4 regions of the Vibrio japonicus genome follow, and region 2 is predicted to be linked to each of the others. Evidence: predicted binding sites of a transcription regulator. Region 2 holds the regulator's gene; each other region holds the start of a gene.
The links. Region 2 encodes PurR, which represses purine synthesis genes. Its sites were predicted from a motif close to TNANGNAAACGTTTNCNTNA; they were not measured.
Positions count from the first base shown of each region.

Region 1: purE (5-(carboxyamino)imidazole ribonucleotide mutase) is a predicted target of PurR. The motif match lies at 2,961-2,980, and genes of this name have one in related genera.
Region 3: purL (phosphoribosylformylglycinamidine synthase) is a predicted target of PurR. The motif match lies at 5,350-5,369, and genes of this name have one in related genera.
Region 4: NP165_RS03130 (NCS2 family permease) is a predicted target of PurR. The motif match lies at 2,539-2,558, and genes of this name have one in related genera.

Region 1 is NZ_CP102096.1:47,021-54,680, forward strand. It holds gene dprA (DNA-processing protein DprA) at 1-150, shown strand, start outside; gene NP165_RS00215 (DUF494 family protein) at 147-626, shown strand; gene NP165_RS00220 (DNA topoisomerase family protein) at 641-1,222, shown strand; gene NP165_RS00225 (5-(carboxyamino)imidazole ribonucleotide synthase) at 1,261-2,400, opposite strand; gene purE (5-(carboxyamino)imidazole ribonucleotide mutase) at 2,405-2,890, opposite strand; gene tsaC (L-threonylcarbamoyladenylate synthase type 1 TsaC) at 3,090-3,647, shown strand; gene hemF (oxygen-dependent coproporphyrinogen oxidase) at 3,659-4,576, shown strand; gene aroE (shikimate dehydrogenase) at 4,652-5,485, shown strand; gene NP165_RS00250 (DUF1488 family protein) at 5,485-5,751, shown strand; gene NP165_RS00255 (gamma carbonic anhydrase family protein) at 5,744-6,292, opposite strand; rRNA gene NP165_RS00260 (16S ribosomal RNA) at 6,825-7,660, shown strand, end outside.
Region 2 is NZ_CP102096.1:1,773,398-1,781,057, forward strand. It holds gene cmoM (tRNA uridine 5-oxyacetic acid(34) methyltransferase CmoM) at 1-346, opposite strand, end outside; gene elyC (envelope biogenesis factor ElyC) at 460-1,257, shown strand; gene torR (two-component system response regulator TorR) at 1,299-2,027, opposite strand; gene torD (molecular chaperone TorD) at 2,264-2,914, shown strand; gene purR (HTH-type transcriptional repressor PurR) at 3,129-4,136, shown strand; cyclic di-GMP riboswitch class I at 4,278-4,363, shown strand; gene NP165_RS08405 (TfoX/Sxy family DNA transformation protein) at 4,565-5,158, shown strand; gene NP165_RS08410 (TVP38/TMEM64 family protein) at 5,319-6,008, shown strand; gene NP165_RS08415 (putative signal transducing protein) at 6,008-6,316, shown strand; gene NP165_RS08420 (alpha/beta fold hydrolase) at 6,340-7,143, opposite strand; gene glgA (glycogen synthase GlgA) at 7,299-7,660, opposite strand, start outside.
Region 3 is NZ_CP102096.1:1,993,077-2,000,736, reverse strand. It holds gene NP165_RS09460 (hypothetical protein) at 1-458, shown strand, start outside; gene NP165_RS09455 (type IV pilus modification PilV family protein) at 448-858, shown strand; gene NP165_RS09450 (AbgT family transporter) at 1,105-2,664, shown strand; gene tadA (tRNA adenosine(34) deaminase TadA) at 2,791-3,315, shown strand; gene mltF (membrane-bound lytic murein transglycosylase MltF) at 3,619-5,226, opposite strand; gene purL (phosphoribosylformylglycinamidine synthase) at 5,511-7,660, shown strand, end outside.
Region 4 is NZ_CP102096.1:656,971-664,630, forward strand. It holds gene NP165_RS03125 (aminoacyl-histidine dipeptidase) at 85-1,557, opposite strand; gene vcdP (small protein VcdP) at 2,021-2,107, shown strand; gene NP165_RS03130 (NCS2 family permease) at 2,578-3,867, shown strand; gene gpt (xanthine phosphoribosyltransferase) at 3,945-4,409, shown strand; gene frsA (esterase FrsA) at 4,509-5,756, shown strand; gene crl (sigma factor-binding protein Crl) at 5,858-6,247, shown strand; gene proB (glutamate 5-kinase) at 6,430-7,563, shown strand; gene NP165_RS03155 (glutamate-5-semialdehyde dehydrogenase) at 7,619-7,660, shown strand, end outside.

The DNA.
Region 1 (7,660 bases), 1.1 Mb from region 2:
GGAAATGAAGCGACACCAGTTGATATTCTGGCAAACAGGACCAATATACCTGTGCAAGAAGTCATGATGCAGCTCCTGGAGCTTGAGCTTTCAGGGCATGTTGTTGCAGTTTCAGGTGGCTATATTCTAAGGGGGAGGGGCAAGCTATGATGATGGATATTTTAATGTATCTGTTCGAGACTTACATCCATAGCGATGCGGAGTTACAGGTCAATCAAGATGAGCTGGAAGACGAACTAAGTCGTGCTGGTTTTCATCAAAAAGACATTTATAAAGCCCTTATCTGGCTCGAAGAGTTGGCCGCGCTGCAGCAAAGTGAGGCTCACTCAGCAATTTCTGTTTGCAGCACTTCGACTTCCACTCGTATATACACTGCAAAAGAGTGCGAACGCCTAAGCATTGAATGCCGTGGCTTTCTAACTTTTCTAGAGCAGGTAAACGTGTTGACAACGGAAACGCGTGAAATGGTAATCGACCGTATCATGGGTCTCGAAACCGATGACTTTGAACTCGATGATCTAAAATGGATTGTGCTAATGGTGCTATTTAATGTACCTGGCAATGAAAACGCTTACACACTTATGGAAGAGTTGTTGTACACCAAAGAACAGGGTGTTCTTCATTAATTAACTTTCATTCTATGAGCAGTAAGATCGATCATCAGTTATTTTCCGCGCATGAGCACGCTTTGGAACATCAAGCGTGCCCAAAGTGCTTGTCTGACGGACGTCAAGGCGAACTCCAGCTTCGCCACGGCAAACATGGCCCATTTTTAGGCTGTAACCAGTATCCTGCGTGTGACTTTATCAAACCACTTCACCAGAACGACGGTCATGTCGTAAAAGAGCTGGGTATTGCTTGCCCTGAATGTGCGAGTGAATTGGTACTGCGTCAAGGACGCTACGGAATGTTCATTGGGTGCAGTAACTACCCGCAATGCCATCATATTGAATCTCTCGATTCTCATGACGAGAATGAAGATGCTCAGTTTGAATGCCCAGAATGTCACAAGGGGCACCTAGTAGAGCGTAAAACTCGATTTGGTAAGCTGTTTTATGCTTGTGATAATTATCCGAAGTGTAAGTTTGCAGTGAACCAGCCGCCTGTGTCTGGCAAGTGTGAAAAGTGCGGTTTCCCACTCTTGGTAGAAAAAAAATTAGCCAGTGGTAATAAAAAGCAGTGTGCTGACCGAAAGTGTCACCACACGCAATCAGAATCTTAAATAAGAACGGCGCTCAATGCGCCGTTTTTTCATTGCTTTTAGTTACTGGATGAGAAGTTTTCAGCAAACTCATGGACAGCGGGAAAGGCAGGTTTATCCAGTACACCAGCCAGAGCGCATAGTCTTCTTTGCAGTTCACCGGAGTAATCACCACAGACGTTTATATGACCCATCTTGCGCCCTTGTCGCTTTTCTTTGCCATACCAGTGAATGTGGCAACCGTCCATTTCTAGAACAGCTTGTGGGAGAGTGTCTTCGCCTAAGATGTTGATCATCGCAGTTTCACGAATCAGCTTAGTGCTACCAAGAGGCAGACCACATACTGCACGTAAGTGATTTTCAAACTGACAGGTTTCTGCGCCTTGCTGAGTCCAGTGGCCAGAGTTATGAACACGAGGAGCGATCTCGTTGACTAGGAGTGTCCCTTCAACATCGAAGAGCTCAAGTGTTAATACACCGACATAATTGAGAGTATTGGCCACAGCAGTGAACATTTCCTCGGCTTGTGCTTGCAGTTCAAGGTCAGAAATTGCAGTAGATAAACTCAAAACGCCGTTAGTATGGATATTTTCCGCTAAAGGATATACCGCGACAGAACCATCTTTTCCGCGTACACCGACAAGAGACACTTCGCGGCTGAACGGTACAAATTCTTCAGCAACAATTGCTTGGTTGTCGGTTGCGGTAATGCACTCTTCCATTTCTGCCCAAATTGCATCGGCTTGGGAGGCATCTTTCAAACGCCATTGGCCTTTACCGTCGTAACCGCCAAGGGCACTTTTTAATACCATTGGTACGCCAACGGATTCGATCGCGTTATAAAAATCGTCACGAGTGTTGATGATGTGGTACTTCGCATTACGGACCGCAGCGGTATCTAGAAGTGCTTTTTCAATACGGCGATCTCCACCGGCTTTGATGGCTTCTGAAGATGGTAAGAATTTACCGCTTTGTTCGCAGGTCTCAAGAACGTCATGGGGAATATGCTCAAACTCAGCTGTAATGACATCTGCGTTTGCTATCGCATTCTCCAGCCCTTTACCGATTACCGTTTGAGTTAAAGGATGGACGATATGTTCGCTGCTGACATCATACGCGGAAATTTCAATATTCAATGGCGCGCCAGCAAGAGACATCATTCGAGCGAGTTGACCAGCCCCCAATACTAAAACGTGCATCAGATTAGTCCTCTGCTGGGTTTGGGTTAGCTAGAACAGTTTCCGTTTGCTCGTTGCGGAAAGCCTCAACTTTCGCCATTACAGACTCATCATGAGTACCAATGATTTGAGCAGCTAGGATACCTGCATTTGCAGCACCAGCTTCGCCAATAGCAAGCGTGCCAACTGCGATGCCTTTAGGCATTTGAACGATTGAGAGTAAAGAGTCCATTCCTTTTAGCGCACGAGACTGAACAGGTACGCCCAGAACTGGGAGACTGGTAAATGCTGCAGCCATGCCCGGTAAATGAGCAGCGCCGCCCGCGCCAGCAATGATCACCTTTAATCCACGTTCTTTCGCACTGTTTGCATAGTCAGCAAGAAGTTGAGGTGTACGGTGGGCAGAAACAACCTTGGTTTCGTACTCAACTCCGAATTTATCCAGCATCTCTGCTGCTAACTTCATGGTAGGCCAATCCGATTTTGAACCCATGATGATACCGACTTTCATCTCAAACTCCTTAAACGCTGCACTAAATAGGTGAGGATTAGTTTGTGCGCATTATACGGGGATTTTCATGCGAAGCAAACGTTTGCGTTGGGTTTAAAATATGATGGTTACAATCTCAAAAGAAATAGCTTTAGGCAGCTTTCTGTATTATTTGTACACTTGGCAATATAAATGAGAAAGATTCAATAGGAAGAGTGTCGTGGACAACTTTAGTAAAGCGCTTAACGCTTTGAAAAATGGTGAAGTAATTGCCTATCCGACGGAAGGCGTGTTTGGTGTTGGTTGTGATCCAGATAATGCAGAGGCAATAAAAAAGCTTTTGGCACTTAAGCAAAGGCCTGTTGAGAAAGGGCTCATTCTTATTGCGGCTAACTATGAGCAGCTTCTGCCTTATATTGATGAATCCCAACTGACTCAGGCTCAGCTTGATAAAGTTCATCAGTCTTGGCCAGGACCCGTTACTTGGATTATGCCTTGCAGTGACAAAGTGTCTAGTTGGGTTTCCGGGCAGTTTGATTCAATTGCGGTACGTGTTACTGATCATCCTTTGGTACAAAAGATGTGTAATGAGTTTGGAAAGCCGTTAACCTCTACCAGCGCGAACTTAACCGGGCAACCACCGTGTATGACAACAGAGCAAGTTGAACAACAACTTGGTGATAGATTAGTGGCGATTCTGGAAGGGGAAACGGGTGGTCGAGATAAACCGAGTGAGATTCGCGATGCTAAAACGTCACAAGTATTAAGACAGGGTTAACAGGGAAAAAAATGTCAGCCATAAACAAAGAAACAGTTAAACAGTTCTTAATGGATTTGCAAGATTCGATTTGCCATCAACTAGAGCAAGTCGATGGTCAAGCAAAGTTCGTTGAAGATGCTTGGCATAGAGAGCCGGGCGAACGGCTTGGTGGCGGAGGAAGAACACGAGTCATGAAAGATGGCTCCGTGTTTGAACAAGGTGGTGTGAACTTTTCCCATGTTCAAGGTAAGCAAATGCCTGCTTCTGCAACTGCCCATCGTCCTGAGTTAGCTGGTCGCCATTTCGAAGCAATGGGTGTTTCTCTGGTTATGCATCCTAACAACCCATACGTACCAACGTCTCACGCTAACGTTCGTTTCTTTATTGCTGAGAAAGAGGGTGAAGAGCCAATCTGGTGGTTCGGCGGTGGTTTCGATTTAACTCCGTTCTATCCATTCGAAGAAGATGCTCAATTCTGGCACGATGTAGCAAAAGAAGTGTGTGCACCGTTTGGCAGCGAGGTGTATGCCGAGCACAAAGCCTGGTGTGATAAGTATTTTTATCTTCCTCACCGCGACGAAACGCGCGGTGTCGGTGGCTTGTTCTTCGATGACTTGAATCAGTGGGAATTTGACAAGTGCTTTGATTACATTAAAGCGGTAGGTGAAGGTTATACCAAAGCTTACGCTCCCATTGTTGAGCGCAGAAAAGACATCGCATATGGCGAGCGAGAAAGGCAGTTTCAGCTGTATAGACGTGGTCGATACGTAGAGTTCAACCTAGTCTTTGACCGAGGCACCTTGTTTGGTCTTCAAAGTGGTGGACGTACAGAGTCTATCTTAATGTCGATGCCTCCACTTGCCCGTTGGGAGTACAGCTATCAAGTTGAGCCAAACTCGCCAGAAGCCGAGCTATACGATCACTTCCTTAAGCCGAGAGAGTGGTAAGGCTTTTCTCCTTATATAGATAGTGATAGGGTCATTGCTTAAGCATTGACCCTTTATTTTTCTGTAGGTAAGGATATGACACAGCAAACTGATCGTTACGCCGTTTTTGGCAACCCAATAGGGCACAGTAAATCTCCCTTCATTCATACTTTATTTGCTCGCCAGACGAATCAGGCTTTAACCTATACTGCAGAGCTAGCGCCAGTTGATGGATTTGTCCCTGTGGCGAAAGAGTTTTTCGCTACGGGCGGTAAAGGCTGCAACATTACCGTACCATTCAAAGAAGAGGCTTATCAATTTGCCACTCGACTTACTGAGCGTGCTAAATTGGCGGGAGCGGTTAATACACTCAAAAAGCTCGATGATGGCGAAATCATTGGTGACAACACCGATGGTGAAGGGTTAGTGCAAGACTTGTTGCAATGCCAAGTTCCGTTGTCAGGTGCTCGCATTTTACTGATTGGCGCTGGTGGGGCTGCGCGTGGTGTGATTAAGCCTTTGCTCGACCAAAAACCAGCAGAAATCATCATTGCTAACCGAACCTTATCGAAAGCTGAACAATTGGCGGAGCTATTTTCACCGTATGGCGAGATAAAAGCGCTGCCAATGAACGAAATAAATCAAGCATTCGATGTGGTCATCAACTCAACGTCAGCAAGCTTATCAGGCGAGTTGCCTGCAATATCTCCCGTTATCTTTACTCCGCATACTAACGCGTACGACATGATGTATGGCGCGGGGAAAACGGCATTTAACCAATGGGCAACGGAGAATGGTGTTGCAGCGGCGTACGATGGTCTCGGTATGCTGGTGGGGCAAGCGGCAGAAAGTTTTATGTTGTGGCGCGGTTTAAGACCGGGTACAAAACAGATCTTACGTGAACTTAGAAAAAACTTAGAAGGCGTATAATGAATCAATCGATTCTCTTCCCCGATATCCAAAGCTGGGATGAAGAGCAACAAATCGTAACGTTTCCAGCTCAGCAATCCGGAGCCTTAATAGAATGCTTTATTCGCAAAGCTGAGCTGGAAAAAATCTCTGGTCAGAGAATAGAAGAGGAGCAGCAAGCTCTTGATGTGTTTTCCCAGTGCCGTTTTGAACTGGAAGAGCTTGCTGAAGAACTGATAGAAGAGGAAGAGTTTAACGCGCTTGGTCAGATAGAAGTCATCAGTTGATATCTTCGACCTGATGCAAATAGTCTTCTTTATTCTGTACATAGTTGTCAGCCGACTTTTGCAAAAATGCTCGCTCTTTATCAGTTAAGGGGCGAGCTTGTTTAACCGGACTCCCCACATATAAGAAGCCACTCTCTAGAGTTTTCCCTGGTGGTACTAAGCTACCTGCGCCAATCATAACTTCTTCTTCAACTACTACACCATCTAATACAATCGTACCCATCCCGACTAGTACACGGTTGTGAATTGTGCAGCCATGCAGCATCACTTTATGTCCAATGGTGACATCGTTGCCGATAATAAGAGGGTAACCATTAGGGTTTTCCGCATTCTTATGTGTGACATGCAATACGCTGCCGTCCTGAACATTACTACGCTCGCCAATATGGATATGGTTCACATCACCACGGGCTGCAACGAGTGGCCAAATACTAGAATCATCGCCAATTTTTATATCACCCACTAAAACTGAACTATTATCTATATAGACGCGCTGACCAATTTGAGGGCAAATTCCTTTGTAACTCCGTAAAGCGTTCATCTTTTCTCCTTATCTAGGGTGATTTTTGGCTAATAGACACGAGAAGAGTGCCTAAAATAGAGTGTTTTGAATAGAAAATACCCAAACGGCAAAAAAATCAAAAAAAACTGAAAAAAGGGCTTGCCAACGTGACGGCGATCTCTATAATGCCCCCTCGCTGACACGGGAAAGCTTCGAAAGAAACAACAACGAGTTAGCAGGTTAATTAGCTAAGTCGAAAGACTTAAAAAAGTTTGAAAAAAGTGGTTGACACTAAACTTTATCTCGCTAAAATAGCCGCCTCTTCCGAAGTGATGTGAGTCACAAAGAAGAATAGTTCTTTAACAATATAAACCTATCAATCTGTGTGGGCACTCGTTGATGATAATCCAATTAGAAACTTCGGTTTCAAATTAGGTTTCAATGATACGAAGTGACCATTGAATCTTCGGATTCAGCACAGTCAATTCATTATCGTTCTGTTGGAACGATAATAGCTTTAAAATTACATTAGTAGTTTTGAAGTCAGTATTCATTGAGCCGACAAAATCTTAAATTGAAGAGTTTGATCATGGCTCAGATTGAACGCTGGCGGCAGGCCTAACACATGCAAGTCGAGCGGAAACGAGTTAACTGAACCCTCGGGGGACGTTAACGGCGTCGAGCGGCGGACGGGTGAGTAATGCCTGGGAAATTGCCCTGATGTGGGGGATAACCATTGGAAACGATGGCTAATACCGCATAATAGCTTCGGCTCAAAGAGGGGGACCTTCGGGCCTCTCGCGTCAGGATATGCCCAGGTGGGATTAGCTAGTTGGTGAGGTAAGGGCTCACCAAGGCGACGATCCCTAGCTGGTCTGAGAGGATGATCAGCCACACTGGAACTGAGACACGGTCCAGACTCCTACGGGAGGCAGCAGTGGGGAATATTGCACAATGGGCGCAAGCCTGATGCAGCCATGCCGCGTGTATGAAGAAGGCCTTCGGGTTGTAAAGTACTTTCAGCAGTGAGGAAGGTAGTGTAGTTAATAGCTGCATTATTTGACGTTAGCTGCAGAAGAAGCACCGGCTAACTCCGTGCCAGCAGCCGCGGTAATACGGAGGGTGCGAGCGTTAATCGGAATTACTGGGCGTAAAGCGCATGCAGGTGGTGTGTTAAGTCAGATGTGAAAGCCCGGGGCTCAACCTCGGAATAGCATTTGAAACTGGCAGACTAGAGTACTGTAGAGGGGGGTAGAATTTCAGGTGTAGCGGTGAAATGCGTAGAGATCTGAAGGAATACCGGTGGCGAAGGCGGCCCCCTGGACAGATACTGACACTCAGATGCGAAAGCGTGGGGAGCAAACAGGATTAGATACCCTGGTAGTCCACGCCGTAAACGATGTCTAC
Region 2 (7,660 bases):
CCTGTTCACTCAGATGCCGTTCGATATCTTGGACAGGCGCGTGAATCAGGCGATACTGCTCAAGCAAACCGTTTTTTTCAATATCCTGTTCTGCTAGCTGCAACATTTCCGAAGATAGATCACATAACGAGATATGGTGTCCGAGCTTGGCAAGCTTTTGTGACATTTGTGCTAAACCACCACCTGCGTCTAGCACGCTCAGTGATTGCTCTGACCCACCCGTCATGTCTAATAATTGCTCTAAATCTTCCCAAACAATGACTTGCCGTATCTCGCCTTTGTCAGAGCCATATATGTTTTTTACAAATTTGTGGGCAATATCGTCGAAATTGCGGTCTTCAGTCACAGCAGCTTAAGGTATTATGTCGAATCGTGCTGCTATTCTGTCACAAGAAAAGCAGGAATAAAGAGGGTTTCTCTTAAAAAATAATCAACTGATGTTTTTTCGGACTATTTAGTATGTTTGAGCTGAAAAAAGTGGTCTCTTCACTCCTTATGCCATTACCTGCAATGCTGATCATCGGCATTGTCGGATTAATGTTAATCATGTTCACTAGGAATCAAAAGACCGGCTGTTTTGTTGTCCTGTTTTCGTTCATCGGTATTTTTCTCATCGCCTTTCAGCCCGTCTCTTCAAGACTCCTGATGCCACTTGAACGTCAATACACCGCGTTTTTCCCTGTGGACGAATCGATAGATTACGTGATGGTGCTTGGTAGCGGCCACGTTGTCGATGATGAAATGCCTCCAACTTCACAGCTAAGCCGCGCAGGGCTAATGCGCTTGGCCGAGGGGATTCGTGTTATGCGCCTATATCCGGGGGCAAAACTCATTCTCTCCGGCTACGCTGGGGGGGCAGAAGTTAGCAATGCTCGTATGATGGGTCAGGTTGCGTTAGAACTGGGGGTCGCTAAATCGGACATTATTCTTCTCGAAACAGCAAAAGACACTTGGGAAGAAGCTCGCCAAGCCGCCGCATTTGTTAGCTATAAAAAGCTCGTATTGGTGACGTCAGCGAGTCATATGGAGCGAGCTCTTAATGAGTTTCACGCTGCTGGGTTAGATCCTTACCCAGCACCAACAAACTATCTCGCGTTTCAAAATGTCACTCAGGCTTGGGAGAAGTACACACCTAAAGCCAAGTACTTAGAGCAAACTGAGCGCTACTGGCATGAAACACTTGGCCGTATCTGGCAATCACTTCGTGATTGGGTATCTACCCCAGAAAAGCCTTTAGCGACGGAAAACGAAGGATAAAAAATACCGAGGTGAAAGCCTCGGTATTTTTTTATTGAGTTTTAGTCTCCGGCGAACATGTACCCTTCACCGTGAACCGTAACAAAGATTTGTGGATTCTTAGGATCAAACTCCATCTTAGCGCGCATGCGGCGAATCAAAACATCGATTGTGCGATCGTTAGGCGCGTCCACCCGGTGGCTGATCATGTTTAAAATACGTTCTCGGCTTAACACCTGCTTAGGGTGTGAAGACAAAGCAACCAGCAATTCATACTCCGCTTTAGTCAATTTGACTGGCTCACCGGCATGACTTAACGCGCGTCGCTGTATGTCGAAAGTCCACTCACCGAAACGAACCACATGCTCATCTTGCTTAGTTTGAACCGTAGAGCCTGAAGCATTGCGCGTATTGGAAATTCGCCACAATAGGTTTTTTACGCGAACCAAAAGTTCTCTAAGCTCAAACGGCTTCGTGACGTAATCATCGGCTCCCATTTCCAAACCAACAATTTTATCGATGCTATCCGTGCGTCCTGTTACCAGGATAATCCCAATGTCTGATTTACTGCGAAGTTCACGAGTGAGCATCAAGCCATCTTCACCTGGGAGATTGATATCTAGCATCACCAAATCTATCGCATTATTTTCTATGGCATTATTTTGTAGCGATTCGCGCATTTCCTCACCGCTTTGGGCCTCACTCACCTGGTAACCTTCATTCTGAAAATACCCAACGAGCTTGCTGCGAGTGACTGCGTCATCTTCTACAACTAGTACGTGATAACTCATTTACACCACTTATTTGCTTTGGTCTTCATATTGATCTGTATTCTATTCATAACTAGTAACATTTCTAGTATTTGTCACTTTAAATTTACGAAAGATGGTTTTTTATTGATTCAAAACAAAACCCGCTTACCTGTTTACTATCCTTAATATTTAGACTTAAATCGACATAATCACCATTACCGCTGTTCATTTTTATTATGTAGACTACCTGGCAGTTATCTTAGGAGTCTCAGCTAATGCAAGAAATCAAAGCATTCAATGAAAAACGCGCGGAAATCTACTGGTGGCTGTCTAGCCTTTTGGCAAGAGAGTTAACGCAAGAGAGTCTGGAGCAATATCATTCAGTAGAAATTCGTTCTTTCCTGTCAGGACTTGGCGAAAATGAGTCGCTGAAACCTGCTGTTACAAAAGTCGTGGATTCCCTAAATCGTCTTTTAGACAGAGAAGACGCACAGCTAGAGCTTGCTGCTGACTTTTGCGATCTCTTTTTAAAATCAGACAGAGATTCCGCACTTCCTTATGCCTCTATTTACATTGGAAAATCCGGTCTTTTGAACGATAAGCCAGCAAAAGAGATGGAAGATTTAATGCGCTCCTACGATATTGAAGTGGACAAGAGCCTGAATGAACCTGCTGATCACATCGCAATTGAATTGGACTTTTTAGGCAACTTAATCATACTTTCCAACAAGTTAGAGAAAGAGCATGAATTAGATAACGCCCTAACCGAGCAAGCACAGCTTATCCACCAGCATCTATTAAGCTGGACACCTCAGTTTTCCCAAAAGTGCCAGTCTTTGGATAAATTTGGCTTCTACGCGTCTATCGTACAATTACTTGTTTCCTTCCTAGAATTAGATTGCCGCTACCTACAAGGTAAAGAATAAAGGCGATTCTGTTTTTGTAGGTTTCTCCCTGATACGCAAACCTTTTATTTGCTCTTAAAAGGTTTGCAGTCTAAAATTGTGTCCGCAAACGATAACAATGATCGAAATGAATACAAACCGCTAACAAAGCGGTTTTTGTGTTTCTGATACTTTCTGCCAAATTATTCTAAACTTGAATATACTTCTGTGGCAGTAATCGACAGGACAGAACTTTATGGCCACTATTAAAGACGTTGCCCGCTTAGCCGGTGTGTCAACAACAACGGTTTCACATGTAATTAATAAAACACGCTTTGTTGCTGAAGCTACTCAAGAAAAAGTAATGGAAGCAGTCAAAGAGCTTAATTACGCGCCTAGTGCGGTTGCTCGTAGCTTAAAATGCAACACGACTCGTACCATTGGCATGCTGGTGACTCAGTCAACAAACTTATTCTTCTCAGAAGTGATCGATGGCGTTGAAAGCTATTGTTACCGTCAAGGCTACACGCTGATCCTGTGTAATACGGGCGGCATCTACGAAAAGCAACGTGACTACATCCGCATGCTGGCTGAAAAACGCGTCGATGGCATTCTTGTTATGTGTTCTGATCTTACTGAAGAACTCAGCGAAATGCTTGAGCGTCACAAAGATATTCCAAAAGTCATCATGGATTGGGGTCCGGAAAGCTCTCAGGCTGACAAGATCATCGATAATTCAGAAGAAGGTGGCTACCTAGCAACGAAATACTTGATCGACCACGGTCACACGGATATTGCGTGCCTAAGTGGACATTTTGAAAAGTTAGCGTGCCAAGAGCGTATTGCTGGTTATCGACGCGCAATGAGTGAAGCGAATCTCAACGTTGAAGAAGATTGGATACTGGAAGGTAACTTCGAATGTGATACCGCAGTACTGGCAGCGGATAAAATCGCAGCAATGGACAAAAAACCTACGGCAGTGTTTTGTTTCAACGATACGATGGCACTTGGCCTAATGAGCAGACTGCAGCAAAAAGGGATCCGTATTCCCGAAGACATGTCTGTTATTGGTTACGACAACATAGAACTGGCTGAATATTTCTCTCCTCCGTTAACCACCGTACACCAACCAAAGCGCCGTGTAGGTAAAAATGCTTTCGAAATTCTGTTAGAGCGCATCAAAGACAAAGAACACGAAAAACGCGTTTTTGAAATGCATCCAGAAATCGTTGAACGATGCACCGTGCAAAATCTGAATAAATAACCTTTTTGTGCATTTAACCCTTTGATTGATGGTGGTTAAATGCACAACTACCTAATCACCTCGGAACTAAGATCACATTTAGCTCATCTCCCCATGATAATTTGAACGATTTTTATTTATCCTCTGAAAGTTCGATTAGAGCCACGCACAGGGCAAACTACTCTGAAAAGATAGGACGCAAAGCCACCGGCCTAAGTATGTATATGTATGGTAGCGGGGTTGCCGATGGCAAAATGCAAATGCAATACAATGGATTCTTCATCCACAAGATGTCGGCTCTTCCTCAGAAGCAGCGTTCCGTTGGCGTTTCACAAAACTTAGTGGAATATGCACTTGTATGACGCCTTACTGACATAATGTATGCAATATTTTGCTACTCTCTCGGACCTGAATTGGTGGCGTATACATATACACCGAGAAAACACAGCATGGATAAACCAATACTTAAAGACTCTATGAGGCTATTTGAGCGACTGGGGAAAATTCACTCCCGCTCAATGTTTGGTGGTTTCGGCATATTTGCCGATGACACTATGTTTGCACTTGTAGTAAACGACAAACTTCATATAAGGGCCGATGACGAACTTGCAAAACGATGCAAAGAAATCGGGCTTGACCCATATGTTTATAAAAAGCGTGGCTTCCCCGTAGTGACCAAATATTTTGCATTGACAGAGGATTGGTCCAATGATGAGCAACGCACTTTAGCTATGGCCCAAGACGCACTTGAAGCAGCGAAGCAAGATAAACAGATTCAAGCAGAAGCAAAGCCAACTCGATTAAAAGACTTGCCTAATTTGCGCCTTGCAACAGAGCGCATGTTGAAAAAAGCCGGCATCAGTGATGTCGAGTCGTTGAAAAACGCAGGTTCGGTTGAGGCTTTTAGAGCAATTCAATCGACACAGACGTCCGAGCTCAATGTGGAACTGTTATGGGCTTTAGAAGGCGCTATAAATGGAACGCATTGGTCGGTTATCCCCCAAAGCCGCAGGCAAGAACTGCTGAGTATGCTGGGAAAGTAAGCCTCATTAGATATAGAAAAGTCAGCCCTGTGCTGACTTTGTTTTTTTAAGGGAATTTTTTATCCACTTAGGCGTTCTTATCAGATATGTCACTTTCATGTCGTTTAAGTCAAGACGACATGAATAATTAGCAAAGTAAGCAATGAAGTAGGACTTGGTAATGAATAAAAAGTGGATCCTTGGCTTAATACTGCTTGGCCTGATCATTTTCTTAGCGACAAATTTCGGCCAGTATCTGACACTCGACAATGCCAAAGCCCAGCAAATTGCGTTAGACGATTTTATCAATGCAAACTTTGCACTGGCAGCGTTGGTTTACTTTCTCGCTTATGTGGCAATTACAGCATTCTCAATACCCGGTGCCGCCGTCGTTACCCTATTAGGCGCTGCACTTTTCGGCTTTTGGGTGAGTTTATTCCTAGTGTCATTTGCCAGCACCATTGGCGCAACCTTGGCGTTTTTGAGCAGCCGCTTTTTGCTTCGAGAGTGGGTTCAAAGCAAATTTGGTAACAAGCTCCAAGCGATTAATCAAGGTGTTGAGCGTGATGGCGCGTTCTATCTCTTCTCGCTGCGACTCATTCCAGTGTTTCCTTTTTTCCTGATCAACTTGCTTATGGGTCTGACGCCAATATCAGTCAGCCGCTACTATCTGGTCAGCCAACTTGGAATGTTACCTGGAACGGCGGTTTACCTAAACGCCGGAACACAACTCGCTCAAATCGACACACTGTCGGGAATCGTTTCTCCTTCTGTTTTGGCCTCTTTTGCATTGCTGGGTTTATTTCCTATTATTGTGAAGTGGCTAATGGCCAAACTTAAATCCCCGCATTCCTACAATGGTCAGTCTTAATGAAAGTGTTCACCGCAAATACCCCACCTGAAGCTCACATTGTTTGCGAACTTCTTAAATCTCATGGTGTTGAATGCGAGGTAAGAGGTGAAGGTATTTTTGGACTACAGGGGGAAATCCCCTTTGGTGAACACAGCGAACCCTATGTTTGGCTTTTAGATAAGCATCAATTGGGTATAGCTCAAGAAGTCATCTTACAATACCAAACACCTACGATTGGGAATGCTTGGGTATGCAATGGTTGCGGTGAAAGGAATGAAGCTCAGTTCGGTGTCTGCTGGAATTGCGGTGCCGTCTCACCCATTTAATGGGTAAATGAATAATAAGTAAGCTACGCCGATCTAATTTGCTGTTTTATGAAATCGATAGAGTGCTGATTAAATTCATCCGCTCGCTCCACGTTGCACACATGGCCACAATTTGGGATCTCCAACAGTTGGCTGCGATTGTGCACGGCCACCATCTCTTTCACGGGTTTGATAAACATGTAGTCTAACTCCCCCATCAGGTAAAGCGTTGGGATAGGCAACTCTCGCTCTTTGAAATAGCGCATGAGAGGATTCACTTCAGTGGTGAGAATGTACCAACGTTTAAATTCATTCTGACACAGTTTTTTGGCTTCTCGGATAAACAGGTGGCGCGACTCTTTTTGAGCGCGTTGTGGCATGACAATGTACGCGAATAAGCTGTACAGCCACATGTATGGCACGATGTGCTTACAAAGGTCACCCACACGTACCAAAAACTGTGAACGCATGTTAAATCGCGTTACAGCGCCGCCTAGCACCATTGACTTAACGCGCTCCGAGGCTAGCTCCGCGACGTTTCTGACAATAATGGTTCCTAAAGACATGCCAACAAAATGCGCAGATGAAATCTTAAGATGGTCCAAGACTTTAAGAATATCTTGGGTCACCTCTTTGAATGTATAGCGACTTGAAATCAACTCTTTGAGCAATTGGTTGGATTTCCCATGCCCTCTCAGATCCAACAAAAGTAGATTGAAGTGTTGCTTGTAGGCTTTAATCTGCTTAAACCAAATTGAAGAACTTCCACCTGCCCCATGCACAAACACAACCCATTCTTTACTTGTCGGGTGCAGATAAGTTTTGTGAAAAAGCAGTGTAGAACTCATAACGTCGATTTGATGGTGTAACTGATTGATTGAAGGACAAGAAGACTACCACAAAGTCGACTCGTTGAAATTCAGCTTATATCAATTCTTGCCCTTTATCCCGTCTCATAACGAAAAAAGGCGTCAATTGACGCCTTTACTCTATTTTTCTGGTCTTAAATTGCCTGGCGGTAGAGCGAAACATATTCCGTAGCCGCTTTGTTCCAACAGAAGTTTTGTTGCATTGCATGGAGCTGAACACGTCTGAATTCTTCAGGTTGTTGTGCATAAAGCAGCAAAGAACGCTGAAGTGTCAGTAGTAAGTCCATCGGTTCGGGCTCCATGAAGACAAACCCAGTCGCGACATCCGGATGTTCATCGTAATCGTTCACACTGTCTTTGAGTCCACCGACCCCACGAACAATGGGTAACGTGCCGTAAGCCATGCTGTAGATCTGATTTAAACCACACGGCTCAAATTCCGATGGCATAAGGAAGAAATCTGATCCAGCCTCAACCAAATGCGCTAAACCGTTAT
Region 3 (7,660 bases), 220 kb from region 2:
GCCAAGAGTTAATTAAAAATGCTTTTGCATCAAAAAATCAGGTTTGGGTTACAGGTGACTGTGATTTAAAAGATGGGCAAAAATTATCTGCGTCAGTAATAGGTTCAAGCCCAAAAGTACTAGTTATAGAAAACGGTTTATTAACTGCTAATGGTACGAATGTGTTTCCTGGCATGATATACCACCTTTTCACCTCCGATATAAAAAGTATTGATATGACATCAAGGTGGTCGAACTTATCAACAAGTGCGTTTCTTACGGGACTCTCTGCTACTGAAAAATCCAAACTTACCTTTTACAGCCATGGCTCATTCAGGCCTAAAGGTGGTTATGTGTTTGATACAGAAAACGGGTTAAGTGTGTTCGGGAGTGCAGTAGACTTGGAGTTTGATGCTGCATCTATCCCAAATGATATTAAAAAAGTCTCATGGGTTAGAGGGTCTTGGAATGATCTGTAAACAGAAAGGCTTTAGTTTACTTGAAGTCGTTATCGCATTCTTACTCGTTGGTATTGGAGTACTTGGTCTGACTAAATTACAGGTACATATCGAGCGGCAGTCTGATTACGCAATTGAAAGTGTAAGTGCTTTACGTTTAGCAGAATTAAAACTGGAGGAGTTTCGGACTCGAGGTGCATCTTCTGCTATTTCTTTGACCGCGATTACTGACTTTGATTCTATAACATCTGGCACTAAGACTTCTGGTGCTTACACCGTGGAGTGGGATGTGGAGCCACCAACAATATCTGGGTCGTTGAAAAGCATTATCGTAACGACTAGCTGGGTAGACCGAGTAGGAGTCTCTCAGTCAGTACAGCTAGAATCCATGATTTCAAGTCATAGTGAATTTAAGCGTTAGAGTCTAAGCCTTCATGAACGCTAGTAGGTTAATACGAGGTTATGGGTTGTTGTCGGTAAAGATAATAAGATGTTTTGATGCTGTTTATCTTAAACTGTATTTTTGCAAAATATATCTCTAAACATAGAAAAACCACTGGAATACTGTGCTTTCATAATGTGATTTGAATAGAATGTTTGGCTGAAAGACGGCTGAAATAATAATTCGTAAACGTCTAAGTCAACAACATCACATTATGGAGTTACGATGAGTAACCAAGCTGTAAATAGAGGTCCTGCTACAAAGCCGAGTGGTATGGACCGATTTTTGAATTTTATCGAACGTGCGGGTAACAAGATCCCAGATCCTGCTATTTTGTTCTTTTGGGCATTAATTATTACTTGGGTCGCATCAGCGTTACTGTCTAACATTTCGTTTGATCTGATTAACCCTCGAACTGGCGATGTGCTTGCGATCAACAACCTTCTTACTGGCGACTCTTTAGCAAGCTTCTTGGCCAACATGGTTAAAACCTTCACAGGTTTTGCGCCTTTGGGTATCGTTCTTGTTGCAATGCTGGGTGTCGGTGTCGCAGATTCTTCAGGCTTTATTACTACAGGCCTTAAGAAAATGCTGAACTTTACCCCGGCAAAACTGTTAACGCCGATGCTGATTTTAGTTGCGATTGTGTCGCACACAGCAGCAGATGCAGGCTATGTTCTTGTTATTCCTCTGGGCGGTATTATATTCCATGCTGCGGGTCGCCACCCACTAGCCGGGATTGCTGCTGCATTCGCGGGTGTATCAGGCGGTTTCTCAGCAAACTTCATTCCTTCAGGTATTGACCCTCTATTGGCTGGCTTTACACAAACAGCCGCGCAGGTTTTGGATCCTGAATATATCGTTAACCCTTTGGCGAACATCTTCTTTACGGGCCTATCTTCAATTCTCATTGTTGGTATCGGCTGGTATGTGACTGAGAAAATCATTGAGCCTCGTTTGGCAAACACACCGATTGATAAAGATGCGGAGCAAGCGCCAGATCTAGGGTCTTTTACTGAGCTGGAATCTAAAGCATTCCGTTATGCTGGTTGGGCGATGCTTGCGGGGATCGCTCTGCTGATTTTTGCTTTGATCCCTGAAAACTCAGCACTGCGTTCACCTGAAGGTGAAATCACGGCGTTTTCTGCTCCTATCATGAAGTCGATTGTGCCGCTGATCTTTATCTTGTTCATTATTCCTGGCTACGTTTACGGTAAGGTATCCGGCACATTTAAAACCAGTAACGACATCGTAAAGGCGATGGCAGACACCATGTCGACCATGGGCGCTTACATCGTAATGGCGTTCTTTTGTGCCCAATTCCTTTCAGCGTTTGCTCAATCTAACATCGGTACTATGTTGGCACTTTACGGCGCGCAAGGCCTTAAAGCGATGAACCTTCCGGGTGAAGCAACGATTGTGGGCATGATTCTGCTGACTGCCGCTGTAAACTTATTGATTGGTTCTGCTTCTGCAAAGTGGGCGCTGATTGGTCCTATCCTAGTTCCAATGTTGATGGCAGTGGGGATTTCTCCAGAGCTTTCTCAGGCGGCTTATCGTGTGGGTGACTCGGTCTCAAATATCATTTCTCCTCTGATGGTGTTCTTCCCACTGGTTGTGGTTTACTGCCAGCGTTATGTGAAATCGACGGGTATCGGCACACTTGCATCACTGATGATGCCATTTTCAATCGCGATGCTGATTGGGTGGTCAATCTTCCTGCTAGGTTACTGGGCAATTGGTATTCCACTGGGTATTCAAGCGCCGTATACCTACTCAATGTAAGCTAGGCTGAAACAGTATTGATGAAAGGCTCGTCTACCAAGACGGGCCTTTTTGTTTTTCTTATATTTGATTTCCGTTATCCTTAGCCGCATCTAGCCTTTATAAAAAATGAATTAGGATTCCACTGTGTCAGAGTCACTTTTTACGCCTGAAGATGAACAGTTTATGCGCCGCGCCATTGAGTTAGCAGAGCAAGCTGAATTGGAGGGAGAAGTACCCGTTGGAGCCGTGCTGGTCAAAAATGGAAAGGTGATCGCCGAGGGCTGGAACCAGTCTATTGGTCAACATGATGCCACAGCGCACGCTGAGATGCAGACATTGCGACAAGCCGGTCAGGTGCTAGAAAATTATCGATTGCTGGATACGACTCTGTATGTGACGTTAGAACCTTGTCCCATGTGCGCGGGCGCATTGTTGCACAGTCGAGTCAAAAGAATTGTGTTTGGCGCTCCAGATCTCAAAGCTGGTGCAGCGGGAACGGTGCTTAACTTGTTTGAACATCAAGCTGCCTATCACTATGCCGATGTAGAGCAAGGTTTGTTAGAAGAGGAATGCCGCTCTCAACTGCAGAGCTTTTTTAAGCGCCGTCGTAAAGAGAAAAAGGCGGAGAGGCAAGCTAAGCGATTAGGGGAAGGTGATAGCGAGAGTTAAGCAAACACCTTGTTGAAAGTGTTTGCTCAATCGATGATTTAATCGCTGATTAATTTCATAAACGCGCGATGGCGTGCAATTACTTTTTTCTTATTGTTACTTAACATTCGTTTGCGGCGATTTGACGCAACGGTTTTGTTGATTCGTTTTGATTTCAGTTTACGTCCACGCATAAAGTTATCTCCTATTGGGACACAACTCAGCCAATAGTTTGTGTTCAATCTCGCTATTGGCCGTTCGTTATTCTGGGTTATACCAGTCTTTTATTACAAAATTAATATCTTTGAGTGCTCATCAGAGGGTTTACTTCTCGATAGTCGTAGATTCATCCGACATTGTTTCGTTTGGCCCATTTTCACTAGACATATCTTCACTAGGTACGGCTTCGCTAGGGGGCGTTTCATCGCTTGAATCAGCCGCAGAAACATTGTTCGCACCCGACAAAGCAGATTCTGGGATTTGAATGACGGTAAAGTCGTCCATATTCTCCGCGTCAACTTCAGCCGACTGCTGCTCAACATGACCGATAATGCTTTGATAGTACCTGCGAATATTTTCTACGTAATTCTTCGCCTCATCTCCACGAGCGTATCCGTATCGGGTCTGGCTGTAATAGGCATGTTGACGCAATAAAGGAAGTCTGTCTTTTACATCGGACCATGCATCCTGGTTTGCGCCTTGCTTACGCGTCAAGCGTCTCGCGTCCATTACATGACCATAGCCAACATTATATGAAGCAAGAGCAAACCATATTTTCTCATGTTCATCAATTGAGTCGGGGATTCGATCAACCATACGGCGCAAGTATTTGACACCGCCTTTAACAGATTGTTCAGGATCTAAGCGATTGGTTACCCCTACAATTTTAGCAGTCGGTAGAGTTAGCATCATCATACCACGCACACCAGTCGGTGATTTAGCGGTAGGGTTCCAATGAGATTCTTGATAAGCAAGCGCTGCAATTAAGCGCCAGTCAAACTCTTCAGAGTATTTTTGGAAAAGCGATGACCATTTAGGTAGTTTAGAATCGAGTGCGCGAATAAATGCACGTGTATCAACATAATCAAAAGAGTCGATGTGGCCTATGTATTTCTCTTCAAGCGCGCCAAGCTCGCCAGACTGTTTGATGTTCCCAAAGAACTCAATAACGAGGGCATATAAGCTTTCATCTTGAGAGGGCTTTAAAAACCACGAAATTGGCTGGTCTTCGGTTAGCTCAAAGGCAACAGCAATATCAGGGTAGATGCGTTGAGAAAGGGAAACCTCTACTGAGTCTGCGACAGTAAACGATAAGTCTCCATCCGATACTTTTTTAAGAAGGTCATTAACATCGGCATCTTGATCTATTTCATAGCTAAACTCTGGATGCTGTGCATGGATATTACTCAGCGTTTGGTTAAAATGTGAATCGCCAACAATCTGAAGAACAGAGTCCCCTTCATTTTTTTCTATCAGTTCAGCTTGCTTGTTTAGCAGCTGATCCAGGTTTCTAGGTCGCCACTTGCCCTGCTTATACACGACTTGCTGACTGACATAGTAATAAGCAGGGCCAGGGCGGAAACTCTTCATTCTCTCTGGAGATTGTGTCAATCCGGCGGCAATGATATCTATTTCGCCATTGAGAAGTGCTGGATAAAGACTCGATGCGCGATAAGCCGGTTTCATTTCTAGCTTCACGCCGAGTTGGTTAGCAAACTCTCGTGCTAACTCATAATCCAGACCCGCAGGGCCATCAGGGCCAATATAGTAGGATAGCTGATTATTAAGTGTACCAACACGCAGCACGCCTCGTTCTCTTATCTGCTCCAGATCACTTTTAGGTTCAGACTCGATTTGGCAGCCTGCCAGTGTCAAAGCGCTAACTATTATTAAAGCAAACGCGCGTAGATGGGAAAGGTAATACTTTTTCATTAAATAACGATCTCATACATCCAGTAAGGCATTTATATCAAAGTGTCATAACAAGGCAAGACAATGAGAAAGCAATCGAACCTATGTCCGGATTTTGGTGTAATTCAAAATTGACAAAAAAAATGACGCAAACGGTTGCGTTTGATGTTACATCACAAAAACAATTGCTATATAATGCGCTCGCAAAGGAGAGGTGGAATCGGTATAAGTTCGACTTGATTTAGTATAAGTGACTGAATTTATTCCAATACTACCTTAATTAATTGCATAAGAGACCTAAGCACATGAGAATTTTGCGTGGCTCCCCAGCTCTATCTGAGTTTCGTGTTAATAAACTACTGGAACTTTGTCGTGAACAAGACTTACCTGTAACAGGTATTTACGCAGAGTTTATGCACTTTGCTGATCTTACCGCTGATTTAGACGTGCCAGAGTTAGAAAAGTTAGAAAAACTTCTAACGTACGGTCCTACGATCGAAGAGCACGAGCCTCAAGGTCTTTTGCTTTTGGTTACCCCTCGTCCGGGTACTATCTCACCTTGGTCTTCAAAATCTACCGACATTGCTAAAAACTGTGGTTTAGGCAAAGTTAAGCGTCTTGAGCGCGGTACAGCCTACTACGTTGAGACGACATCTGAACTGTCTCAAGCGCAAGTTGATGTGATTAAGTCACTAATCCATGACCGTATGATGGAAACGGTATTCACCGAACTTGAAGCGGCTTCAGCACTATTTACCATTGCAGAACCTGCACCAGTGGCACACGTTGATATCTTGGCTGGTGGTCGTCTTGCGCTTGAAGAAGCAAACGTTTCCCTAGGCTTAGCACTCGCAGAAGATGAAATTGATTACTTGGTAGAGAACTTTACTAAGCTTGGTCGTAACCCGAACGACATTGAACTGATGATGTTTGCACAGGCGAACTCAGAGCACTGTCGTCACAAGATCTTTAATGCAGATTGGACTATCGATGGCGTAGACCAAGAGAAGTCTCTGTTTAAGATGATCAAAAACACATTCGAAACGACACCAGACCACGTTCTGTCTGCTTACAAAGATAACGCAGCGGTAATGACGGGGTCGAAAGTGGGTCGTTTCTTCCCAGATCCTAAATCTCGTCAATACACATACCACCATGAAGATGCACACATCTTAATGAAGGTAGAGACGCACAACCACCCAACTGCTATCTCTCCATGGCCAGGTGCATCAACCGGCTCAGGCGGTGAAATCCGTGATGAAGGCGCGACCGGTATCGGTGGTAAGCCAAAAGCGGGTCTGGTTGGCTTCACAACTTCTAACTTGCGTATTCCTGGTTTTGAACAGCCGTGGGAAACAGACTTCGGTAAGCCGGGTCGTATCGTAAACGCACTAGACATCATGCTTGAAGGTCCTCTAGGCGGCGCGGCATTCAACAACGAATTTGGTCGTCCAAACCTGCTAGGCTACTTCCGTACCTACGAAGAAAAAGTGACGTCTCACGCGGGTGAAGAAGTGCGTGGTTACCACAAGCCAATCATGATTGCTGGTGGTATGGGTAACATCCGTGACGAGCACGTTCAGAAGAAAGAGATCCCAGTAGGTGCGAGCCTAATCGTACTTGGTGGTCCTGCAATGAACATCGGTCTTGGTGGCGGTGCGGCTTCTTCAATGGCGTCTGGTCAATCTGCAGAAGATCTGGACTTCGCTTCAGTACAACGTGAAAACCCAGAGATGGAGCGTCGTTGTCAGGAAGTGATCGACCGTTGTTGGCAGCTAGGTGAAGAGAACCCAATCGCATTTATCCACGATGTGGGTGCGGGCGGTATCTCTAACGCACTTCCTGAGCTTTGTGACGACGGCGAGCGCGGTGGTAAGTTCCAGCTACGTGATGTACCAAATGATGAATTGAGCATGAGCCCTCTGGAAATCTGGTGTAACGAATCTCAGGAGCGTTATGTACTTGCAGTAGCACCAGAAAACATGGAAGCGTTCGATGCAATCTGTAAGCGTGAGCGCGCACCTTACGCAGTGGTTGGTGTGGCAACAGAAGAGCGTCATCTGACGCTAGAAGACTCTCACTTCGATAACACACCAATTGATATGCCAATGGATATCTTGCTTGGTAAAACACCGAAGATGCACCGTGAAGCAACGACATTGAAAGTAGATAGCCCGGCGATTACTCGCGACGGTATCGAAATCAATGAAGCGGCAGATCGCGTACTTCGTCTGCCAACGGTTGCAGAGAAAACGTTCCTGATTACTATCGGTGACCGCTCAGTAACAGGTTTGGTTGCTCGTGATCAGATGGTTGGTCCTTGGCAGGTTCCTGTAGCGAACTGTGCAGTTACGGCGGCAAGTTACGACACATACCACGGTGAAGCGATGTCGATGGGTGAGCGTACTCCGGTTGCTCTACTAGACTTCGGCGCGTCTGCTCGTCTGGCTGTTGG
Region 4 (7,660 bases), 1.1 Mb from region 2:
GATAAGAATTATTTGGAAAAAAGAGCAATAAAAAGCCAGCGCTGAGGCTGGCTTCATAGTGACTTTGTCGTTAAGAGAACGAGATTATGCTTTTTCTGGAATTGCTTCGAGTAGCGCTACCATCTGATCCCAATACAGTGAAACTGTGTCGATTTTTACCTTCTCATCCGGAGAGTGTGGGAACTTAATAGTAGGGCCAAAAGAGACCATATCCATATTTGGGTAAGGTTCTTTAAACAAACCACATTCAAGGCCCGCATGAATCACCATAATGTTCGGCTTGTGACCGTAAATGCCTTCATACATATCACGGAAGATAGCCATGATTTCTGAGTCTGCATCAGGCTTCCAGCCAGGGTAAGCACCAGAGAACACAATCTTCGCACCAGCAAGTTCAGCAACAGAAGTCAGCATGCTTTCTACTTGATTGCGGCCAGAGTCAATCAGTGAACGAACAAGACATAAAACTCGAATCTTGTCTGCTTCTGTCGTGATAACACCAACGTTAAGTGATGTTTCTACCACGCCTTCGATTTCGTCACTCATGCGAACCACGCCGTTAGGGCAAGCGTTCAGAGCAGCAATGAAACGTTGTTGATCGGCAATAGCCAGTACTTGATCTTGTGTATCAATTGCTTTGTTGAATGAGACGATGTTTGTCTCAATTTTACCGAGTTCTTGAGTCAGCAGATTAGTGTAAAACTCAAACAACTCTGCCAGTTTAGCTTCGTTTTCAGCTGGAACCGCCACAGTAACGAATGCTTCACGAGGAATGGCGTTACGTAAGCTGCCGCCACGGAATTCAATTAGGCGTAGGTCGAGTTCTTGCGCGTGGCCAGCTAAAAAGCGCGCCACCAGTTTGTTTGCGTTGCCGCGACCCGTGTGAATATCACAACCAGAGTGGCCGCCTTTTAAGCCTTTTAGGATAAGCTGACGCGTCACGTAGCCTGTTGGAAGTGCTTCGCGTTTGATGTCGAATGTCATTTCACCATCAATACCGCCCGCACAGCCCATGTATACTTCGCCTTCTTGCTCTGAGTCAGTGTTAAGAAGGATGTCACCTTCCAACCAACCAGCTTCAAGGCCAAATGCACCAGTCATGCCTGCTTCTTCATCAATAGTGAGCAGAACTTCAATCGGGCCATGCTTGATATCTTTTGATGCCAGTACAGCAAGGCAAGATGCCATACCAATGCCGTTGTCCGCACCGAGTGTTGTGCCTTTCGCTGTGACCCATTCGCCATCGATGTATGGTTGGATAGGATCTTTGGCAAAGTCATGCTCAGTGTCTTCGTTCTTTTGCGGAACCATATCGATGTGAGCTTGAAGAACGACCCCTTTCTTGTTTTCCATACCTTGCGTCGCAGGCTTTTTAATAAAAACGTTGCCTGTTGGATCACGACGAACTTCTAAGCCTTGTTCTTTCGCCCACTCGATAATGTATTGAGCTAATGCTTCTTCATGCTTAGAAGGATGAGGGATAGAACAGATCTTATCGAAGAACTGCCACAATGGGGCAGGGGATAAGTTGCTGATTTCAGAATGGAATTCGGACACGGATGGCTCCTTTTTCGAACAATGCCAGATCTTATAAAGCAAATATTGGGATTTGCTAGAACAAAAAACCAAATCTGACTTATAAATTAGAGGAACTAAGAATAGCACCACCTGAGCCTAGGTAATAGTAAAAGCAGAAACGAAAATGGTCGAAGGCATCACAGAATTTGAACTGAATCACACACGCTGATCCGCATGAAATCTTATGGTTAAGCTCAAAATATTCGTAATGTAGTAATAATTTTGTAATTTAATTACACGGTTCATTTGATCTTAGTCACTTTATGAACTTTATGTGATTTGAGTCACGATTTTTCTTGTAATTTAATTTCTTTAAGTTATAGTGGTCACAACTTCGAAAGCGAAGACAAAATGCTCAAAGGATGAGTCCGATTTGTCGCCTCCAGGGAACCGAGAAATCAGAATTTGTTATCTATTTAACTTGATTTAGAAGGTGATGTTTATGAAAGGTTTACCAAGTGCAGCGTTCTGGATAAACAGCTCTGTTTACACTAGCAGCTTTGCATACCCAACAACTTTTGGTTACTAACCTAAAGCTTGTAACTCTCGAACAGTTTTGTTCACCCCTATATATTGGAATTTATTTACAGCTCCTTTTGAGCTGACATGATTCAACCGCCACTCATTCATTGAGTGGCGTTTTTTTATCTTATCTTTTTGCGTTCATAATAGGCTCCGATCCTGACTTGAGGATCAAAGTTGTGTTTTATTCGCATAAACACATACAACCTTTCTTATCTCGAACAGATCATCCGCTGAAAGTTTGCGACATGGTGCAAAAAAACATCTTTTAGAATTTTTATTCAAAAAAGTCGTTATCCATTGATTCTCTGCGCTTTTTCTTAACCCTGTGACGCTCTCTGCCATGTCTAAGTACTGATTACTAATAAAAATATTAGTTTTAGACCGAAATCCGTCTGGAATTTGATATTTGATGACTTTATAATCCCCGCCAATCGATTACGCAACCGTTTACCTCTCACCCTCTAGGATTCGATTATGTTCGAAAAACTATTTAAACTCAGTGAAAACGGCACGAACGTGAAAACTGAGATCATCGCAGGTATGACAACCTTTTTGACGATGGCCTACATTGTATTTGTGAACCCAGCGATTTTGGCTGATACAGGTATGGACCGTGGCGCTGTCTTTGTCGCGACATGTTTGGCAGCGGCCATTGGCTGTTTCATTATGGGTTTTGTCGCTAATTACCCTATTGCTCAAGCTCCAGGTATGGGGTTAAACGCATTCTTTACGTATTCGGTTGTACTTGGCATGGGCTACACATGGCAAGTTGCATTGGCAGCCGTATTTTGCTCGGGTCTTCTTTTTATTCTTCTGAGCGTGTTTAAAATTCGTGAATGGATCATAAACTCGATTCCGCTATCGTTACGTACGGGCATTTCTGCGGGCATCGGTCTGTTCCTTGCGTTTATTGCACTGAAAAATGCAGGTATTGTTGTCGATAACCCAGCGACGCTAGTTTCTTTAGGTGCCATAACATCGGTGCCTGCTGTGCTTGCATCGGTTGGTTTCTTTATGACAATTGCTCTTGTTCATCGCGGTGTTAAAGGTGCGGTGATGATTGCGATTCTTGCGGTTACAGGCCTTGGTCTTTTGTTTGGTGATGTGCAATGGAACGGCGTGATGTCAACGCCACCAAGCATTGCGCCGACTTTTCTTCAGTTAGATTTTTCTGCTGTCTTTGAAGTTGGCATGATCTCTGTTGTATTTGCCTTCTTGTTTGTCGATTTGTTCGATACCGCAGGTACGCTCGTTGGTGTGTCTCAAAAAGCGGGTCTAGTGGGCAAAGATGGCAAGATTCCTCGTCTTAATAAAGCGCTTCTGGCGGATTCGACAGCAACTTCAGTCGGTGCTCTTCTAGGCACATCGAATACAACATCGTATATCGAGAGTGTTTCTGGTGTTTCTGCTGGTGGCCGCACAGGTTTGACCGCAGTTGTAGTTGGTATTTTATTCTTACTTGCACTATTCTTCTCGCCATTAGCAGGAATGATTCCAGCATACGCGACCTCTGGTGCTCTATTTTACGTAGCTATTCTGATGCTTTCTGGCTTGGTAAGTATCGATTGGCGTGATTTAACAGAAGCGGCTCCGGTCGTAGTAACGTGTCTATTAATGCCACTGACGTTCTCTATCGCAGAAGGTATTTCTTTTGGATTTATTGCGTACGCTGCTATCAAACTGTTTAGTGGTAAAGGTCGCGGTGTATCTCTAAGTGTTTGGATTATGTCTGCTATCTTTATCGTTAAATACATCGTCGCTTAAGTAGTTTTTAAAGGGTCTGTAATCCGGAGCTATTCTGGTTTACGGGCCCTCACAATTTTAGATTTAGGTTAATAACAATGAGCAAGAAATTCGTCATTACTTGGGACCAAATGCATGCATACTGCCGTGAGTTAGCAGCAAAACAGATGCCAGCAGAACAATGGAAAGGTATTTGGGCAGTAAGCCGAGGTGGTTTAGTTCCTGGTGCAATCCTAGCGCGTGAATTAGGTATTCGCTATGTAGATACCATCTGTATTTCTAGCTATGACCATGATCACCAACGTGATATGAGCGTTCTAAAAGCGCCAGAAGGCGATGGTGAAGGTTACCTTATTGTTGAAGATTTGGTCGATAGTGGTGATACGGCTCGTCAGCTACGTGATATGTATCCTAAAGCGAAATTGATCGCAGTATGTGCGAAACCATCAGGTGCTGCGTTGCTTGATGACTATGTTGTGGATATTGCTCAAGAAACTTGGATTGAACAGCCGTGGGATATGGCTATTCAGTACATTGAGCCTATCAATCGCAAGCAAAAATAACGAAACGTAGCGATAACTTTCAGTTTCTTGATAAATGACCCTTCACTGGGTCATTTTTTTTATTACTATTGATTAAACAGCAATTATCCAGGTTCTCCTATGTCCGAAGAAGTGAGCAAAAATATCTCTGAGACTCTATTTGTTAAACACAAACAAGCAAGAGAAACTTCAGCTCTGATTCAATATATGCCGAGTAGTCAAACGTTTTTGGAAGAAAAGCGTGAGAAAGAAGGTTATCGATGGTATCGCAACCTGCGCCGAATGCAGTGGGCGTGGCAGGGGTTAAACCCCATTGAGATAGAGGCCGTTCTTGCTAAAATCGCGTCTTCCAAGCACTCCAGAACTCAGGAACAATGGCTGGACACAGTCATGGGATACCATAGCGGCAACTGGACGTACGAATGGATCAAGCTTGGCATGCTTCATCAAAAACGTTCGGGTGAACTAAAAGGAGAGGAAGCGGCGGATGAACTTTTTAATGCTTCCTTATGCTACAGCATTGCCGGTTATCCCCACCTGAAGAATGATAACTTAGCGCTACAGGCTAGGGTCCTTGCTAACAGTGCCTATGACGATGCGGCCAAAAAAACGAAGTACATTGTTAAGCGTATTGAAGTGCCTTATCAGAACAAAAAGATTATCGCGCATCTTCATTTAACGAACACAGATAAACCTCAACCAGTTGTGATGGTGAGTGCTGGGTTAGATAGCTTACAAACGGATCTTTGGACGTTATTTAAAGACCATTTCGCAAAAAAAGACATTGCGATGCTCACTGTCGACATGCCTTCTATTGGACATAATACTCATTGGAACCTCACAGAAGATACCTCATGTTTACACCAAGCGGTCCTCAACGAGCTTCACAATATTCCTTGGGTGGACCATTTTAGAGTAGGCTTAATTGGGTTTCGCTTTGGTGGTAATGCCATGGTGCGCTTGTCATTTTTGGAACAAGACAAAATTAAAGCTTGTGTTTCGTTAGGTGCACCTATTCATTCGGTACTTTCTTCACCTGAAAAGCTCAAGCAGATGCCTCAAATGTATTTAGATGTATTGGCCTCGCGTTTAGGCAAAAGTGCGGTCGACATTCATAGCTTAGCGAGTCAATTGAAGGCATGGTCGTTAAAGGTACAAGGCATTCTTTCTAGCCGGAAAACCAAAGTGCCAATCTTGGCGATGAGTTTAGAAGGGGATCCAGTTTCACCGTATAGTGATAACCAGCTCGTTGCAATTTTTAGTGACTATGGTAAGGCAAAAAAAATCAGTTCCAAAACGATTACAAAAGGATATGAGCAATCCCTCGATTTGGCTATTCAGTGGTTGGAGGACGAGCTAACCAGGTGACATACGGTACGATTTGGGGGACACTGAAACTAAGGGCACTGTAATAAAGCTTTAATTGTGCACCTGTAATAATAAATACAGTCATGAATACGGAGATTCATATGTCTGACTTAATAAAAAGTCCAACCCATTATCGCTTGCTTTCCTCACTTCGCTCGATTGGTCCTTATTTACGTGAACCTCAATGTGTAGATGGGTCTTATCTTTTTGATTGTTTGTCTGTGTGTGTTAACGACAAAAAGTCACCGGAAAAGAGAGAGTTCTGGGGGTGGTGGTTAGAGCTTCAAAAACAAGGAACCTGTTATCAAGCTCTTTATCGAACTGGTCTATATGACACGACAGGGGATTGGCTGGACGAAGAGCTGCCGAAAAATGTCGTAGGTGATGTGAATCGAACTCAGGAAGAGTTTCATAATAAGCTGGTTGAAACTATGAAATCTGAGTTTGATATACAGATAGAATTACACGAAGAATCTGTTGAATTCGTCTGATTTACACCTGTTATATCTTTTCTCTACTAAAAAGGCGCCTTTTGGTGCCTTTTCTACTTGTGAATTTGTGCTTGGGTTGCTAAAACAACAGGTCTGGACGCCATTTTGCTATAACGCTGTAAATCCAACAGTTTGCTCAAATGGCTTAGAACCCTGTTTATTTTATTGATAGCAGAACGAGAATGAATCAAGAATGCGGACAAATACTACAACCTAAAACGGTGGTAGTTAAACTAGGTACCAGTGTTTTGACTGGTGGTACGTTGGCGTTAGACCGTGCTCATATGGTCGAATTAGCGCGTCAGTGTGCAGAGCTAAAAAAACTAGGCCATTCAGTGGTCATGGTATCGTCGGGCGCCATTGCTGCCGGACGTGAGCACCTAGGTTACCCCGCACTCCCCAACTCGATGGCGAGCAAACAGTTGCTTGCAGCCGTGGGTCAGAGCCAATTGATTCAAACTTGGGAAGCCTTGTTTGGCATCTACGGCATTAAGATCGGTCAGATGCTGTTGACCCGTGCAGATCTAGAAGATCGAGAGCGTTTTCTCAACGCGCGTGACACTATCAATGCGTTGGTCGAAAACGACATCATCCCAATTGTAAACGAAAATGATGCGGTAGCGACTAGCGAGATTAAAGTTGGTGATAACGACAACTTATCTGCGCTAGTGGGTATTTTGTGTGGCGCAGACAAGTTATTGCTACTGACCGACCAAAAAGGCCTGTTTACCGCCGATCCACGTAAAGACCCAGATGCGGAACTGATTAAAGAAGTCAAAACCATCGACGATACGCTACGTAAAATTGCCGGCGGCAGCGGCACGACGTTAGGTACGGGTGGTATGGCAACTAAGCTTCAAGCAGCAGATATTGCACGTCGCGCTGGTATTGAGGTGATTATTGCCGCTGGCAGTGCGCCGAACGTGATTTTTGACTCGCTCGGTGATGAGCCACACGGAACTCGTTTCTTACCGTGTGAAGAAGCACTAGAAAACCGTAAGCGCTGGATTCTTGCTGGGCCAGCAACGTCCGGTGATATCGTTATTGACGAAGGTGCTGTCAACGCTGTGTTTGGCAAAGGAAGCAGTTTATTGGCAAAAGGGGTGACAAAGGTCAGTGGCGAGTTCGAGCGTGGTGACGTAGTCAGAGTGACTGACGTAAACGGTAAGCTCGTTGCTCGTGGTATCTCTAGTTACTCGAGCAAAGACATGGCCAAAATCATTGGCAAACACAGCAAAGATATTTTAGGAATCTTAGGTTATGACTATGGGAACGAAGTTCTTCATCGTGACGATATGGTTGTAATCCAAGAGTAATACCAATCTCTATTTCTGCATTAAAAGTGATATTGGTATAAAAGAGGGAAGTATAGTGGAATTGAATTTTATGGGTAAAGCTGCCAAAGACGCGGCT